3 regions of the Streptomyces chromofuscus genome follow, and region 1 is predicted to be linked to each of the others. Evidence: riboswitches for the same ligand, from Rfam matches in the RefSeq annotation. Region 1 holds a riboswitch; each other region holds the start of a gene.

Region 1 (5,751 bases):
TCGCCCTCTCCTCTCACTCTCTCCCCTCATCCGGTCGGCCCATCCGGGCTGGTCCCGCGCGCCCACTGCGGGAACGCTGGACAGGTGCGGTGACCGTCGTGGTGGGAGAGGACAGTGCGGCCTGCGGAGGCAGAAGGAGAGCGGCCGTACCCCGGAGCCGGCGGCGGGCTCCCCGAGGGCGGGGCTCCCGGCTCGGGTCGCCCCCGTGACTCCCCCGCGCTCGCGCGCCCCGAGCCGCCCGAGCCGCCCACCGAGGAACGGCCGGTCTTCTTCGCCCGCACCTTCGTCCGCGCCCTCCCCGCCCTGCTCGTCGTCATCGGCGGCTGCTACGACTACCTCACCCCCCGCGGTTTCAGCGCCGCCCCGCTGTTCACCGCCGCCCCGCTGATCGCCGCACCGCTTCTTTCCCGCCGGGCCACGCTTCTCATCGGCGTCGCCGCCGTCGCCGTGGGCATGGCGGTGGACATCCGGTACGGCGACCTCCTCCAGGTCGAGGCGCTCACCGAGCAGGTCACCGTGGTGACGGTCGCCGCCCTCGCCCTGCTGATCAACGGGCTCGTCCGGCGCAGCCACGCCCGTCTCCATTCGGCCTGGGAGATCGCCGAGGCCGCCCAGCTGGCGGTACTGCCGGAGCCGATGGAGCGGATCGGCGGCTTCGAGGTCGCCGCGCGCTACGAGGCCGCGCAGGCGGATGCCTTCATCGGCGGCGATCTGTACGCGGTGCAGGACAGCCGGTACGGCGTACGGCTCGTGGTGGGGGACGTGCGCGGCAAGGGCATGGGGGCGGTGGCGGCGGTCGCCGTGGTCGTCGGGGCGTTCCGGGAGGCCGCCGAGCACGAGGCGACGCTGGAGGCGGTGGCGCGGCGGCTGGAGCGGGCGCTGACGCGCGAGGGCACGCGACGGGACGCGATCGACGCCTTCGAGGGGTTCACCACCGCCGTACTCGCCGAGATCCCGCACGAGGACGGTGTCGTCCGCATCCTCAACCGCGGCCATCCGCCGCCGCTGATGCTCTACGCCGACGGCACGGTGCGCCCGCTGCCCGCCCGGCAGGCGGCGCTGCCGCTCGGCATGGGTGAGCTGGCCTCCTGGCCGGACCGCGCGGAGGAGTCCCGCTTCCCGGGCGGCGCGACGCTGCTGCTGTACACGGACGGCTTGTCCGAGGCGCGGGACGCCCGGGGCGTCTTCTACGACCCGGCGGCCCGGCTGGCCGGCCGGACCTTCGGCGGGCCCGCCGAACTGCTCTGCGCGGTGGCCGAAGACGTTCGCCGGCACAGCGAGGGCGGCACCACCGACGACATGGCTCTGCTCGCCGTCCGGCGACCGTCACCAGGGGTGATGGAACAAACGCCCTCCGCATGACAACTGACATGCAGTCAGAAATGGGTACGGTCCTGACCGGAGGTCAACTCGCCCGATTTTCGTCGTTGATGGCCCGTACGTCCTGGCGGAAAACCTTAATGATCAAGTGGAACGGCTTGGAAATCAGGCCCTGGTTCTATTAACGTCCGATAACGCAGCGCGGTCGTCCCAGCCGTCACAAGAGGCGGCTCCGTGCGCACGCGCCGAATCCCGCGCGAGGCCCTTACCGGCCGCACAAGGGAACCGGGGAACCACCACCTTGGGGTGAATCGGGCGTATGCCGCCGTAGTGGTACGGCTGGTTTACGCGCGTAGGAGACCTTCCTGCTCCGAACCCGTCAGCTAACCCGGTAGGCGAGAAGGAAGGAAAGGAGTACGCCCACGTGGCGTCCAACCGGCCTGCCCCACAAGCCCCGTTCGTGCCTGGCCAGCGCGCCGCCGACAGCACCGACACGTTCGTCTACGGCGCGCAGCGCACCGACGAGGGCCCGTGGGAGGAGTGGAATCCCACTGCGGAGACCATCCGCCCCGTACGCGGTCGGCACCGTGTCAGCAAGCAGCGCGGCGGTGGACTCGCCCGCAGCTCCACCGTTCTCGGCGTCGGCGTCATAGCCGCGGTCGGCGCGGGCGGCATGGCCAGTGCGAACGCGGGCAAGCCGCCGGTGTCGATCTCCATGCCCGACCTGCCCTCCGTCGGCGCGCTGATGTCCGACGACGAGGACGCAGACTCCACCGAGCCCCAGCTCGCGAGTGCCCCGCTCAGCAGCCTCGGCGCGACCCCCGCGGAGACCGCGGAGGGCACCACCGACGCCGGTGAGGCGTTGCGTGCCCGCATCATCGCGCAGGCCGAGCAGCAGCAGGAGCAGGTCGAGAGCAAGGCCGCAGCGGAGGCCGCGGCCGCCGCCGAGAAGGCCGCCGCCGAGGCCGCGGCCAAGGCGGAGAAGGAGGCCGAGGAGAAGGCCGCCGCCGCCAAGGCCCTCGCCGAGGAGGAGGCCCGCAAGAAGGCCGAGGCCGAGCGGCTCGCCGCCCTGGCCAGGCAGTACGCGCTGCCGACCTCCTCGTACACCATCACCTCCACCTTCGGCCAGGCCGGCGCCCTGTGGTCGTCCGGTTACCACACGGGCCTCGACTTCGCCGCGCCCACGGGCACCCCGATCAAGGCGGTGCACAGCGGCACCATCACCGAGGCGGGCTGGAACGGGTCGTACGGCTACAAGACCGTGCTGACCCTCGACGACGGCACCGAGATCTGGTACGCCCACCAGTCGTCGATCGGCGTCAGCGTCGGCCAGAAGGTCACCACGGGCGAGGTCATCGGCCGCGTGGGCGCGACCGGCAACGTGACCGGCGCGCACCTGCACCTGGAGGTGCACACCGGCGGCGGCGGACTCGACCCGCTGGCCTGGCTGCAGAGCAAGGGCCTCACCCCTTAAGGAACGCGTTCCCCCTCCAACCCCGGCGGTCCTGACGGCAACCCCCCGACGTCAGGGCTGCCGGTTTCGGCTGTCCGCGGCCCTCTGGTGTCCTACGTGGTGTCCTACGACCGGCAGTCCTACGACCGGTACGGGTTGTACACCGGGTAGGGCGCCGTCGGCCCGTGCGCCGGCGCCCAGCCGTACACCGGCGGCATCATCGCCGGCATCGGCGGGGCGGTCACGCGTGCCGCGTACTCCAGGGCCGGCCGGGCGATCTCACGGCGGTTCCACAGTTCCCTCAGCAGCTCGCGTTCCCGCACGACGAAGTCGGTCCGGGCCCGGCCGCGGCGGCCCCGGTGCCGCAGGAAGGCCAGGGACGTGGCGTACGCCTCGTACTGCGCGACGGCCCGCGCGGCCGGTTTGCCGAGGTGGTGGCCGGCGTACTCGCGGGCCAGGCGGCGGGCCCGCATCGAGCCGAGGGCGAACGGTTCGGCGGGCGAGAGCCAGCCGGCGACGACGTAGGCGGGCAGCTCCTCGCGGACGGTCCGCAGCTCCCGCTGCCGCGTCCAGACCACCAGCCAGGTCAGCAGGCCGAACGCGGGGACCATGAAGCCGCCGTACACCGCGAAGAAGCCGAAGTCGCCGAAGGTCGCCGAGCCGTTCCACAAGGCGTGCATGCCCATCGCGAGCAGCAGCCCGGCCGGCGGCAGCAGGATCCGGCGCAGCCGCTGGCGTTCCCCGGCGAGCGCGGCGATGCCGAAGGCGATGCCGGTGAACACGGTGAACAGGGGGTGCGCGAACGGCGACATGACGACCCGCACGAAGAAGGTAGCGGCGGTCACGGAGGCGATCCCGCTGTGGCCGGCCAGCTGGTCGGTGCCGAAGGCGGTGCCGAGGTAGAGGATGTTCTCGGTGAAGGCGAAGCCGGTGGCGGTGACGCCGGCTATGACGACGCCGTCGAGGATCCCGGTGAAGTCGCGGCGCCGGAAGAGGAAGAGCAGCAGGATCGCGGCCGCCTTCGCGGACTCCTCGACGACCGGGGCTATGACCGTGGCGCCCCAGGTGTCGGCGCTGGTCGGGTCGGCGGTCGCGGTCGCTATCCACTGGGTGGCGAAGCTGTTCGCGACGATGGCTATCAGCGCCGCCGCGCACGCTCCCCAGGCGAAGGCGAAGACCAGGTTCCGCCAGGGCCCGGGCTCGACCCGGTCCAGCCACCGGAAGGCGGCTGTCAGCAGCGGCACGGGGAGGACCGCGAGGCCGAGGCCGACCAGGAAGCCCTCGGTGCCGGTCTGCTCGCGGACCAGGGCGAGGATCACCAGGCCGGACAGGGCGAGCAGCGTGCTCAGCGCGCCGTACCGCACCCACCGCTTCTGCCACCAGTGCGCGTGCAGCAGGGGGCGGCCGCCGGGAACGCCGGGGTTCGTCGGATACGGGGGACTGATCGCCACGGCATTGACCCTAACGAGGGGAGAGTCGAACGAGGGAAGGGTTTTACGGCCGACCGTCGCGCGGACGCTGGTCCTTCACCGCCGGTCCGCGCGCCGGTCGTCGTGCGGTACACGGCGGAAGAGCAGGTCGTTCACCTCATGACCCTTGTCCAGCCCCTGCCCCTCGAAACGGGTGAGCGGGCGGAAGTCGGGGCGCGGGGCGAAGCCTCCGTCGGGCCGGGTGTTCTCGAAGTCGGTGTGCGCGGTGAGCACCTCGAGCATCTGCTCGGCGTACGGCACCCAGTCGGTCGCGCAGTGCAGGATCCCGCCGGGCCTGAGGCGGCTCGCGGCGAGGGTGAGGAAGTCCGGCTGGATCAGCCGCCGCTTGTGGTGCCGCTTCTTGGGCCAGGGGTCGGGGAAGAAGACGCGCAGCCCGTCGAGGGAGTCGGGGGTGAGCATCTCGCGCAGCAGGATGATGGCGTCGCCGTTGGCCACCCGGACGTTGCCGAGGCCGGCCTGGTCGGCGAGGTTGAGCAGGTTGCCCTGGCCGGGGGTGTGGACGTCCACGGCGAGGATGTTGGTGTCCGGGTCGGCGGCGGCCATCCGCGCGGTGGCCTCGCCCATGCCGAAGCCGATCTCCAGCACGACGGGGTGGTCGTTGCCGAACAGCTCGGCGAGATCCAGGACCCGCCGCCCGTCGATGTCCAGACCCCACTTGGGCCACAGCCGCTGCAACGCGTCCGCCTGCCCCGCTGTCACCCGGCTCCGCCGCGGCTGGAAACTCCGGATCCGCCGCTCGAAGTGCGAACCGGCGGGGTCGGCCTTGGGGCCGTCGGGAAAGCGCGGCTCACCCTTGGCCCGATGCCGACGGACGGCGCTGTCACGGGTCGGGTGGGAGGCTTCGGGAATGTTCAGGGAGTCAGACACAGTGGCTTCGATGTTACGGGGTGCGGGGTGACGCGGACGGGGGTGCGGGCCGGAGGCGGGCGGGGCCGGGTCGCGGGCGCGAGGGGGAGGGGGAGGGCCGGAGTATGACGGGCAGGGGTGTGGGTGGAGGTCTGGCAGGTGTGGGCTGTGGACGCGGGTGCCGGGTCGGGGGCCGGGCCGGCGTGGGATGCGGGCGCGTGGGCCGCGGACGCGGGGGCGAGGAGCGGGGCCGGGTGGGCGGGGGCTGTGGACGGGTGAGGGCGTGACTGGGGGGTCATGTGCGGCTCAGTGCTATCAGGGCCCTTCGGGCCACCTCGCGGCCGATCGGCAGGGAGGCCGTCGCCGCGGGGGACGGGGCGTTCAGGACGTGCACGGCCCGCGCGCCCTCCCGGATCAGGAAGTCGTCCACCAGCGTGCCGTCCCGGAGTACCGCCTGGGCCCGCACTCCGGCCGCCGTCGGGACCAGGTCCTGCTCCGTCGCCGCGGGCAGCAGCCGCCGCACCGCCCTGGCGAACGCGGCCTTCGACACCGACCGCCACAGCTCCCCGCCGCCGTACCGCCAGTGCCGGCCCGCAATCCGCCAGGCTCCGGGCCAGGCCAGCGTCCGGGCCAGCTCGCGAG
Region 2 (5,751 bases), 2.3 Mb from region 1:
TACGGGACCGCGTTCGAGCGGCTCGCGGCCCTCGCCTACCCGGAGGGCCACCCGTACCACCACACGCCGATCGGCTCGATGGCCGACCTCGACGCGGCGACCCTGGAGGACGCGCGCGAGTTCTTCCGCACGTACTACGCGCCGAACAACGCGGTGCTGTCCGTCGTCGGCGACATCGATCCCGAGCAGACACTCGAGTGGATCAAGAAGTACTTCGGCTCCATCGCCGCCCATGACGGCAAGCCCGCCCCGCGCGACGGCTCGCTGCCCGAGATCATCGGCAGGGAGCTGCGCGAGGTCGTCGAGGAGGAGGTCCCGGCGCGCGCCCTGATGGCCGCCTACCGGCTCCCGCACGACGGCACGCGCGCGTGCGACGCCGCCGACGTCGCGCTCACCATCCTCGGCGGCGGCGAGTCGTCCCGCCTGTACAACCGGCTCGTACGCCGGGACCGCACGGCGGTCGCGGCCGGGTTCGGCCTGCTGCGGCTGGCCGGGGCGCCCTCCCTGGGGTGGCTGGACGTGAAGACGTCCGGCGACGTCGAGGTGCCGGTCATCGAGGCCGCCATCGACGAGGAGCTCACCCGGTTCGCCGAGGAGGGCCCGACGGCCGAGGAGATGGAGCGCGCGCAGGCCCTGCTGGAGCGGGAGTGGCTGGACCGGCTCGGCACGGTCGCCAGCCGCGCCGACGAACTGTGCCGGTACGCCGTGCTGTTCGGCGACCCGAAGCTCGCCTTCACCGCCGTCCAGCGCGTCCTGGAAGTCACCGCCGAGGAGGTCCGGGAGGTCGCCAAGGCCCGCCTGCGGCCCGACAACCGCGCGGTGCTCGTCTACGAGCCGACGGCCGCGCAGGCCGAAGAAGCCGAGGCAGCCGCCACGGAGGGAGCTCAGGCCCCCGCCGCCGCGGCCACCGAGGCCCACGACACCAAGGCCGCACCGGCCCACGACACCGACGCCGCGCAGGCCGCCGGCGGCGACGACACCGAGGAGGCGGCCCAGTGACCGAGCTCGCCACGATGGACTTCCACCCCCAGCCGCAGGCGGGCGAGGCGCGCCCCTGGGCGTTCCCGGCCCCCACGCGCGGGACGCTCGACAACGGCCTGACCGTGCTGCGCTGCCACCGCCCCGGCCAGCAGGTCGTCGCCGTCGAGATGCTCCTGGGCGCGCCCCTGGACGCCGAGCCCGCCGACCTGGACGGCGTCGCCACGATCATGGCCCGCGCCTTCTCCGAGGGCACCGACAAGCACTCCGCCGAGGAGTTCGCCGCCGAGCTGGAGCGCTGCGGCGCCACCCTCGACTCGCACGCCGACCACCCCGGCGTCCGGCTGAGCCTGGAGGTCCCGGTCTCCCGGCTGCCCAAGGCCCTCGGTCTGCTCGCCGACGCCCTCAGGGCGCCCGCCTTCGCCGACAGCGAGGTCGAGCGGCTGGTCCGCAACCGCCTCGACGAGATCCCGCACGAGCTGGCCAACCCGGCCCGGCGGGCCGCCAAGGAGCTCTCCAAGGAGCTGTTCCCGGCGACCTCGCGCATGTCGCGCCCGCGCCAGGGCACCGAGGAGACGGTCGCGAAGATCGACTCCGCCGCCGTACGCTCCTTCTACGAGCGGTACGTCCGCCCCTCCACCGCCACGGCCGTGGTGGTCGGCGACCTCACCGGCGTCGACCTCGACGCCCTGCTCGGCGACACCCTGGGCGCCTGGACCGGGTCCCCGGGGCAGCCGCGGCCCGTGCCGGCGGTGACCGCCGACGACACCGGCCGCGTCGTCATCGTGGACCGGCCCGGCGCGGTGCAGACCCAGCTGCTGATCGGCCGCGTGGGCCCCGACCGGCACGACCGCGTGTGGCCGGCCCAGGTGCTCGGCACCTACTGCCTGGGCGGCACCCTCACCTCCCGCCTGGACCGCGTCCTGCGCGAGGAGAAGGGCTACACCTACGGGGTGCGCTCGTTCGGCCAGGTACTGCGCTCCGCCCCCGACGGCAGCGGCGCCTCGATGCTCGCCATCAGCGGTTCCGTCGACACACCGAACACCGGCCCCGCGCTGGAGGACCTCTGGACGGTGCTGCGCACGCTCGCCGCGGAGGGCCTCACGGACGCCGAGCGCGACGTCGCCGTGCAGAACCTCGTCGGTGTGGCGCCGCTGAAGTACGAGACCGCGGCGGCGGTGGCGGGCACGCTGGCCGACCAGGTCGAGCAGCACCTGCCCGACGACTACCAGGCGACGCTGTACCAGCAACTCGCCGCGACCGGCACCGTGGAGGCCACCGCGGCGGTCGTCAGCGCCTTCCCGGTGGACCGTCTGGTGACGGTGCTCGTCGGTGACGCGGGGCAGATCAAGGAGCCCGTCGAGGCCCTCGGTATCGGCGAAGTCACCGTCGTGACGGCCGAGTAGAGGCAGACCGGCGGCACGCGCGTGCAGGGGCCCTGGTGACCGATCCGTCACCAGGGCCCCTTGATGTGCCGGTTGAGCGATGGGAATGTCCCAATTGAGGCAGAGGTTGCCTGTCTGACCTGTGGGATGCGCTACAAACGCCCTTCTTCGTTTGGGGATCGGAAGATGTCCCGTTTAGCGTCATCCGGGCTGTCCGTCAGGCAGTGCGCCGCACCCGCGGCACCGGACAGTCATCGCCGAGTCCCCGTACGGCGCGAGCCAGGGGAGCCGGGGACCCAACCATGAAGTCCCTGGGGTGAATCGGACGCCCGCGCGCGGCGAGGGAGTCCGTAGGAGACCTTCCTGCTCCGAACCCGTCAGCTAACCCGGTAGGCGAGAGGGAAGGAAAGGACAAAGCCACCACATGGCGTTCACGCGCGCCACCGGGAAGCACCGTCGTCCCAGCCGGATGAAGCGCACCACCGCCCACGCGGCGGGTGTCGCCGCGCTCACCACCACCGGAGTCATCGGCACCCTGGCCGCTCCCGCGCTCGCCACCGAGCCCGCGGCCGAGGAGACCGGCCTGCTCCCGGTCGTCTCCATCGGCGACTCGGTCGCCGAGCAGATAGACGCCCAGGCCGCCGCCCAGAAGCAGGCCGCGGCGAAGGCGGCCGCCGAGAAGAAGGCCGAGGCCGCCGCCGCACAGCGCGCCAGGGAGCAGGCGAAGGAGGCGCGCGAGGCCGAGGAGCGTGCCGCCCGTGAGGCCGAGCGCAAGCGCCTCACCGCCCATGTCCCGCCGATCACCGGCTCCTACGTCTCCACCGGCTACCGGTCCGGTGGCTCCCTGTGGTCCTCCGGCAGCCACACCGGCGTCGACTTCCACGCCGCGAGCGGCACACTCGTGCGCGCGGTCGGCTCCGGCACCGTGGTCGAGGCCGGCTGGGGCGGGGCGTACGGCAATCAAGTAGTGATCAAGATGAACGACGGTACGTACACCCAGTACGGCCACCTGTCGTCCATCGGTGTCTCGGTGGGCCAGACGGTCACCCCGGGGCAGCGGATCGCCCTGTCCGGCGCCACTGGCAACGTCACCGGGGCGCACCTGCATTTCGAGGTCCGGACGACCCCGGAGTACGGCTCGGACATCGACCCGATCGCCTACCTCCGCTCGCACGGCGTCAGCGTCTGACGGCGGATCGCTCCGCTTCCCGCGGGCCCCGGCTCACGAGCCGGGGCTTTCGGCGTTTCGTGCGTCTGTATGTCCAAAAAAAATCCATGGATTCCAGCCCGCCGTCGGAAATCCCGGCTCATTGCAATAGAGTCACGGAACACACGTCGATCTCGACGTTTCATGGGGATTAAGGCGGAGGTCGGTCATGCGTATTCCGGCGCACTCGGTGTGCACGGCGATCCGGGACGACATCGTCGCGGGTGTCTACGAGCGTGGCGGCCGGCTCACCGAGGAACTCCTCGCGCGCCGCTACGGCGTCTCGCGCGTCCCCGTCCGGGAGGCATTGCGCACCCTGGAGGCCGAGGGTTTCGTGGTGACCCGGCGGCACGCGGGCGCGTGCGTGGCGGAGCCGACCGAGCAGGAGGCCGCCGACCTGCTGGAGATGCGCATGCTCCTTGAGCCGCTCGGCGCCTCCCGGGCGGCGCAGCGGCGCACCGAGGCCCATCTGAAGGTGCTGCGCGGCCTGGTCCGGCTGGGCCAGGAGCGGGCCAGGCGCGGCAACAGCGAGGACCTGCGCTCCCTGGGCGGCTGGTTCCACGAGACGCTCGCCCAGGCCTCCGGCAGCCCCGCCCTGATCGCCATGCTGACCCAGCTGCGGCACAAGATCGCCTGGATGTACGCCGTCGAGGCGCCCGTCAGCCCTGTGGAGTCCTGGACGGAGCACGGCGCGATCGTGGACGCGGTGGCGCGCGGCGACGGCGAGCGCGCGCGGGCGATCACGGCGCTGCACACCGAGCGCGCGACCGGCGCGCACCGGCTGCGCTTCTCCGTCAGCGGCGACCGCGCGGACCGTGTGAGGACTTCGCAACATGCCGTAAACATGACAGGCCTGCGGCATTAACACAGGCGCCGTATACAAAGAGGAGATATTCGGCGGCGGAGTATTTCCGCTGCCCTTTCCGGCCTGCCGTGAATTCCTGTCGACCTGCCGTGCATTCCTGTCGCACCGGCGCGTGAAAACGTGGCCGAGCATGCCGGAAAACAGCGATGCCGCACCGCCGGGAAACCGCCGAGCCGCCCCCTCCGGAAACCACCACGGCCCTACCGCCCGGAAACCGCGAGGCCCCGCCGCCCGGAAACCGCGACGCCCGCCGCCTGGAAACGGCGAGGCCGCGCCGCCCGGAGGGGCGACACGGCCTCAGGACTGCCGTGCGCGGGCTCAGACGGTCTCGGGAAGCTCCTCGAGACCCTCCGCGACCAGCTTGGCCAGACGGTCGAGCGCCGCGTCGGCACCCTCGGCGTCGGAGGCCAGGACGATCTCCTCGCCACCCTGGGCGCCCAGACCCAGGACGGCCAGCATGGACGCCGCGTTGACGGGGTTGCCGCCTGCCTTGGCGATCGTCACCGGGACGCCTGCGGCCGTGGCGGCTCGGACGAAGATGGAGGCGGGGCGGGCGTGGAGACCCTCGGCCCAGCCGACGTTGACGCGGCGCTCAGCCATGTGATGCTGCCCTTCAGGTGTTCAGGGTTGTCTAGACCAGTTTCCCATATCGTGAAGCCTGCCCGGACGGGTGCTTCGTCCCGTCCGGAGCGTCGCGGACCGCGGCCTCGGTCCGGTGTTGTCCCTCCACAGACTGCCTCGCGCCGTTGTCGTACGCGAGCCGTACTCTGGGGCCCATGCAGAGCCCGTCGGACCGGCACGAGTACCCCGCCCACTGGGAGGCCGACGTGGTGCTGCGCGACGGCGGCACCGCACGCATCCGGCCCATCACCGTCGATGACGCCGAGCGCCTGGTCAGCTTCTACGAGCAGGTCTCGGACGAGTCGAAGTACTACCGCTTCTTCGCGCCCTACCCGCGCCTGTCCGCCAAGGACGTCCACCGCTTCACGCACCACGACTTCGTGGACCGGGTGGGACTCGCGGCCACGATCGGCGGCGAGTTCATCGCCACCGTACGCTACGACCGGATCGGCGCCGACGGGATGCCCGCGTCCGCGCCCGCCGACGAGGCCGAAGTCGCCTTCCTGGTGCAGGACGCCCACCAGGGGCGCGGTGTCGCCTCCGCCCTGCTGGAGCACATCGGCGCCGTCGCCCGCGAGCGCGGCATCCGCCGCTTCGCCGCCGAGGTGCTGCCCGCCAACACCAAGATGATCAAGGTGTTCACGGACGCCGGGTACACCCAGAAGCGCAGCTTCGAGGACGGTGTCGTACGCCTG
Region 3 (5,751 bases), 500 kb from region 1:
TGGACCCGGAGGCGGCACTGCGTGCGGCGGCCCGCGCCTATCGGGACGCCGTACGGGCTGCGGAGGAGGTCGGCGCGTAGCACCGTGCGGCACCGGAGCCGTAGCGGGCGGGCGCGAGGCCTGAGCGTCGCCGCGGGCCAGGGGCTGGCCGACCCAGGCATGCGCTCCCTCCGGCGAGCGAAGGCCTGTCGGGCACGGTCGCACTGCTCGCCCGGCAGCTGATGCTAGTCCTCGACGGGGCGAGCGCCCGGTCCGGGGCGCGGGTGGAGGCGCTGGACGACGGTTTGGCGACGGCCGATCGCCGCGCTGCCGGAGGCGGTCGACGTCCGGTAGCGCGAGGCGGCGGACAGGGGCCCGCCCGCCGCCCGGAAACCCCTCGGCGGGCAGCCCGTGGCTGCGGATACCGTCAAGGGGTGACCGACCAGCAGTACCCCGACACGCCCGCGCCGGCTGCCACGCCTGCGCCAACACCGGCGCCCGAACTCTTCACCTGGGAGTTCGCGACCGACCCGTACCCCGCCTACGCCTGGCTCCGCGAACACGCCCCCGTGCGCAGGACGAGGCTGCCCAGCGGGGTGGAGGCCTGGCTGGTCACCCGTTACGCCGATGCCAAGCAGGCCCTCGCCGACCAGCGGCTGTCGAAGAATCCCGCGCACCACGACGAGCCCGCGCACGCCAAGGGCAAGACGGGCATCCCGGGTGAGCGCAAGGCCGAGTTGATGACGCATCTGCTCAACATCGACCCGCCGGACCACACTCGGCTGCGCAGGCTCGTCTCGAAGGCGTTCACCCCGCGCCGCGTCGCCGAGTTCGCGCCGCGCGTGCAGGAGCTCACCGACGACCTCATCGACCGGTTCGCCCGCACCGGCTCCGCCGATCTCATCCACGAGTTCGCCTTCCCGCTGCCCATCTACGCCATCTGCGACATGCTCGGCGTCCCGCGCGAGGACCAGGACGACTTCAGGGACTGGGCCGGCATGATGATCCGGCACGGAAGCCAGGCAGCCGGCGGCCGAAGCACGTCGTCCGCCGAGGGCGGCGGGAAGCGGACGGGCAGCCCTCGGGGCGGCGTCGCGCGGTCGGTGAAAATGATGCGCGGTTACCTCTCCGAGCTGATCCACCGCAAGCGCGAGTCCCTCCCCGCCGAACCCGGCCCCGGCGAGGACCTCATCTCCGGCCTGATCCGCGCCTCCGACCACGGGGAGCACCTCACCGAGAAAGAGGCCGCGGCCATGGCCTTCATCCTGCTGTTCGCCGGGTTCGAGACCACCGTCAACCTCATCGGCAACGGCACTTACGCGCTGCTCACCCACCCCGGCCAGCGCAGCCGCCTCCAGCAGTCCCTCGCCCGCGGCGAACGCGCCCTGCTGGAGACCGGCGTCGAGGAACTCCTGCGCTACGACGGCCCCGTGGAACTCGCCACCTGGCGGTTCGCCACGCAGCCGCTCACCATCGGCGGACAGGACATCGCACCCGGCGACCCCGTCCTCGTCGTGCTCGCCGCCGCCGACCGGGACCCGGAGCGGTTCGCGGACCCGGACACCCTCGACCTCGCCCGCCGCGACAACCAGCACCTGGGCTACGGCCACGGCATCCACTACTGCCTCGGCGCGCCCCTCGCCCGGCTGGAGGGCCAGACCGCGCTGGCCACCCTTCTCACCCGCCTCCCGGACCTGAGACTCGCGGTGGATCCGGCGGAACTGCGCTGGCGTGGCGGGCTCATCATGCGGGGTCTGCGAACACTGCCGGTGGAGTTCACGCCCGTTCCGTAGCCGGGCGGTACAAGCGGGCGGTACAGGCCGGAGGTACCATCCGACGGTCAAGAGGGCGGCACCAGCGCGAACGTGACACGCGTTCAACTCTGTGATGTTCACGTGATCTGTGCGGCATTAACTTGTGACAAGTGATCGACTGCCGATACGTTCACGCCATCAGCGTGACGGCTGTCATCGGCCGCCGCGCTGGTCCCTGTTGTCTTGCGAAAGGTCCCCGCATGCTTTCCGGGAACGGTCGTCACCGTCGCCCCCGCCAGGCGCCCGCCCTTGTCGTCGCGGCCGGGGTGACCGGCTCCGCCATCGCCATCCCCCTTCTCGGCGCCACCGGCGCGAGCGCGGCCAGCGGGACGACCTGGGACCGGGTCGCCGAGTGCGAGACCGGCGGCTCCTGGAGCGCCGACACGGGCAACGGGTACTACGGCGGGCTGCAACTCTCCCAGGACGACTGGGAGAAGTACGGCGGCCTCACCTACGCGGCGAGAGCGGACCAGGCCAGCCGTTCGCAGCAGATCGCCGTGGCCGAGAAGGTCCTCGCGGACCAGGGTGTCGGCGCGTGGGCGACCTGCGGTCCGCTCGTGGGGCTCGACACCGACTCCGAGGCGGCTGTGGTCGACACGGGCGTGGCCGGTGACGCGTCGAGTACGCCGGTGGGTACGATATCGGGCGGTTCGGGAAGTCTGTCCAACTCGCTTGGCTTGTCCCATTCATCCGGTGGCGCCCGCTCCGGCGACATCGACGGCGCGTCGGGCCGCTCCAGCGGTTCGAACGGCTCGAATGGATCCAACAAGTCCAATAGGCCCACGGATTCCGCCACATCCACTGATTCCGGCGAATCCGCCAAATCCACCCCTTCCGCCGGCTCCATCACCTCCAGGCCTTCCCACTCCATCCCCTCCTCCGGTTCCGCCGAATCGCCCGGGGCGGGTCAATCGCCGACGGAATCGGGCAAATCCCCGAAAAGCTCGCCGTCTTCAGGGCTGTCGTGGAGCACGCCGAACAGGTCCAGCCTCACCGACACGGGCTCCCTCGGCACCGGCAAGCACCGCGGGAGCAGTGCGAACGAGGAGCCGGCCGGCGGCCGGGGCGCCGAATCGACCGGGCGGCACGCCTCGCGTGACGGTGCCACCCCCCGTGCGGCCGCCGGCGGTTCGTACACGGTCCAGGAGGGCGACAGTCTCTCGGGGATCGCCGACTCCCTTGGCGTGCACGGCGGATGGTCCGCGCTCTACGCCGGGAACAAGGACTCCCTCGGCACCGACCCCGACCTCATCCGGCCCGGTCAGACGCTGGAGGTAAGGGGCGAAACGGGCGGAAAGTAGACCAGAGGGCGAGCCGGAGGGCGGCTCGGAAACGGCCCGGGAGCAGCGGGAGTTCACGTCACACTTCGAGCCGAATGTCCGGTTTGGCGAAAGTGTGGGATGAGTCTCAGAAGCCCTGATCGTCTTTGAAATTCCGCCGATCGCCTGTCTACGGTCATGACCGCTCGCCAATGCGAGCCCCGGCAGCCGTAACGCCGAATCCTGCCAGCGGCCGCCCGGGAACAGTCGTCGCGTCAAGCGCCGTAGGCAGGAGCGGGGGACCCAAGGTAAGTGCCGGGTCCGGCAGTTGAGGAGACTCAGCGCCGGAACCGGCTCGGGGTGAAGCCGCGCCTCCCACGGAGGTGTGGCCGGGCAACTCAACCGGCCCGAACCCGACAGCTCACCTCGCAGGCGTCGGTGAGGGGACCCAACCATGCTGTTTTCCGGCAAGGGCAAGCACCGTCGTCCGTCCAAGACCGTTCGCGCCATCGCCGCCGTCGGCGTCACCGGCGCCGCCGCCGTCGCCGCGCCGCTGATGGCGGCCGGCAGCGCCTCCGCCGCGACCGCCGCCGAGTGGGACGCCGTCGCCCAGTGCGAGTCCGGCGGCAACTGGTCCATCAACACCGGTAACGGCTACTACGGCGGTCTGCAGTTCTCCGCCTCGACGTGGGCCGCGTACGGCGGTACCCAGTACGCCGCCACGGCCGACCAGGCCTCCAAGGAGCAGCAGATCCAGATCGCCGAGAAGGTGCTCGCGGGTCAGGGCAAGGGCGCCTGGCCGGTCTGCGGCACGGGCCTGTCGAACGCCACCTACACCGGCGGCGGCTCCACCGACAGCGGCTCCTCGCAGAGCACCGAGCAGAGCGCCGAGACCAGCACGCGTGCGACCGAGCAGCAGTCGGCCTCCCGTTCGCAGGAGCGCCCGGCCGCCAAGGAGACGGTCACCACGCCGACCGGTCAGAAGGTCGAGAAGGGCGACGGCGAGTACAAGGTCGTCGAGGGCGACACCCTCAGCACCATCGCCGCCGAGCACGACGTCGAGGGCGGCTGGGAGAAGCTGTTCCAGCTGAACAAGGACATCGTCGACGACGCCGACCTCATCTTCCCGGGTCAGCAGCTGCACCTGAAGTAAGAGGGGTTTCGCAGCAGACCCACAGCGCCCTCACATGAGGGGCCGCCATGCTGGAGGCCCCGAGAGGCTCCCGTGAGGGCTACCCCCCGTCCCCACGGGTCCCCCGCCCCGGTGCGTGTTCCCCCGCACGCGCCGGGGCGGGGCTTTTCGCGTCACCGGCTCACTCGTCCGCTACGCGCCCGCTCAGGTCTCCGTCGAAGCCTGCTGTCGTCGCCGAGGCCCTTCGCCGCCACCTGACGTCTCCCGTCGAAGCCTCTGCCGTCACCGATGCCTCTGCGCCCGTTGGCGGCCTCTGTCGCCACCGGCGCGTCTTGCGCCCGTCGGCGTCCTCTGCCGTCAATCGGCGCCTCTTGCGCCCACCGGCGTCATCCGCCGGAGCCCGCTGCCCCCGCCCGACGCCCTCCGCGCCCCCACCGGCGTCTCCTGCCGACGCCTCCTCCTCCACCGACGCCCTCCGCCGCCACCGGCATCTCCCGCCGCCACATGCGCCTCCCGCCGACGCCCCACCCCGTCGCCGCCGCGGTCGACGCCCCCACCGTCGGCGCCCCTCACCACCGACGCCCGCCCTCCCCATCACCTCTTCGTGCCGCCCACTTGTGACCCCGTCTTTGTTCCGTTCGGAAACAATTTACTCTCGGTTCCGTCCATGAGGTGGGCGACCGGCTGGCCGATCGCACGGAGCCGGTTAGGCTCGTCTCGCAGAGCCGCTGCGGTCCTGCTAAACCGCGTCACATCCACGAAGGAGATGCTCGTGCCGTCCATCGACGTCGTCGTAGCCCGGGAAATCCTGGACTCCCGAGGCAACCCCACGGTCGAGGTCGAGGTCGGCCTCGACGACGGCAGCACGGGTCGTGCCGCCGTTCCGTCCGGCGCTTCCACCGGCGCCTTCGAGGCCATCGAGCTCCGCGACGGCGACCCCAACCGCTACCTCGGCAAGGGCGTCGAGAAGGCCGTCCTCGCCGTCATCGAGCAGATCGGCCCTGAGCTGGTCGGCTACGACGCCACCGAGCAGCGCCTGATCGACCAGGCGATGTTCGACCTGGACGCCACCGACAACAAGGGCTCCCTCGGCGCCAACGCCATCCTCGGCGTCTCGCTCGCCGTCGCCCACGCCGCCTCCGAGGCCAGCGACCTGCCGCTGTTCCGCTACCTGGGCGGCCCGAACGCGCACCTGCTGCCGGTGCCGATGATGAACATCCTGAACGGCGGCTCGCACGCCGACTCCAACGTGGACATCCAGGAGTTCATGATCGCCCCGATCGGCGCGGAGTCCTTCTCCGAGGCGCTGCGCTGGGGCGCCGAGGTCTACCACACCCTGAAGAAGGTCCTGAAGAACAAGGGCCTGTCCACCGGCCTCGGCGACGAGGGCGGCTTCGCCCCCAACCTCGGCTCCAACCGCGAGGCCCTCGACCTCATCCTCGAGGCCATCAAGGAGGCCGGCTACGCCCCCGGCGAGCAGATCGCCCTCGCCCTCGACGTGGCCGCGTCCGAGTTCTACAAGGACGGCTCCTACGTCTTCGAGGGCAAGGAGCGCTCGGCCGCCGAG

What was found. A riboswitch is a leader RNA that binds a small molecule or an ion and turns the genes downstream of it on or off. The one in region 1 is predicted to bind cyclic di-AMP.
Region 2: it holds a riboswitch for cyclic di-AMP, as region 1 does, so the genes downstream of both, IPT68_RS27690 (M23 family metallopeptidase) here and IPT68_RS17390 (M23 family metallopeptidase) in region 1, are expected to answer to the same signal.
Region 3: it holds a riboswitch for cyclic di-AMP, as region 1 does, so the genes downstream of both, IPT68_RS15030 (LysM peptidoglycan-binding domain-containing protein) here and IPT68_RS17390 (M23 family metallopeptidase) in region 1, are expected to answer to the same signal.

The regions. Positions count from the first base shown of each region.
Region 1 is NZ_CP063374.1:3,861,627-3,867,377, reverse strand. Features, by position in the region: gene IPT68_RS17395 (PP2C family protein-serine/threonine phosphatase) at 115-1,362, shown strand; cyclic di-AMP (ydaO/yuaA leader) riboswitch at 1,554-1,733, shown strand; gene IPT68_RS17390 (M23 family metallopeptidase) at 1,745-2,794, shown strand; gene IPT68_RS17385 (PrsW family intramembrane metalloprotease) at 2,914-4,224, opposite strand; gene trmB (tRNA (guanosine(46)-N7)-methyltransferase TrmB) at 4,300-5,118, opposite strand; gene lhgO (L-2-hydroxyglutarate oxidase) at 5,405-5,751, opposite strand, start outside.
Region 2 is NZ_CP063374.1:6,141,778-6,147,528, forward strand. Features, by position in the region: gene IPT68_RS27680 (M16 family metallopeptidase) at 1-999, shown strand, start outside; gene IPT68_RS27685 (M16 family metallopeptidase) at 996-2,384, shown strand; cyclic di-AMP (ydaO/yuaA leader) riboswitch at 2,609-2,774, shown strand; gene IPT68_RS27690 (M23 family metallopeptidase) at 2,788-3,552, shown strand; gene IPT68_RS27695 (GntR family transcriptional regulator) at 3,740-4,435, shown strand; gene IPT68_RS27700 (HPr family phosphocarrier protein) at 4,754-5,035, opposite strand; gene IPT68_RS27705 (bifunctional acetate--CoA ligase family protein/GNAT family N-acetyltransferase) at 5,212-5,751, shown strand, end outside.
Region 3 is NZ_CP063374.1:3,357,485-3,363,235, reverse strand. Features, by position in the region: gene IPT68_RS15045 (nucleoside triphosphate pyrophosphohydrolase) at 1-80, shown strand, start outside; gene IPT68_RS15040 (cytochrome P450 family protein) at 414-1,772, shown strand; gene IPT68_RS15035 (LysM peptidoglycan-binding domain-containing protein) at 1,994-3,094, shown strand; cyclic di-AMP (ydaO/yuaA leader) riboswitch at 3,323-3,502, shown strand; gene IPT68_RS15030 (LysM peptidoglycan-binding domain-containing protein) at 3,507-4,205, shown strand; gene eno (phosphopyruvate hydratase) at 4,957-5,751, shown strand, end outside.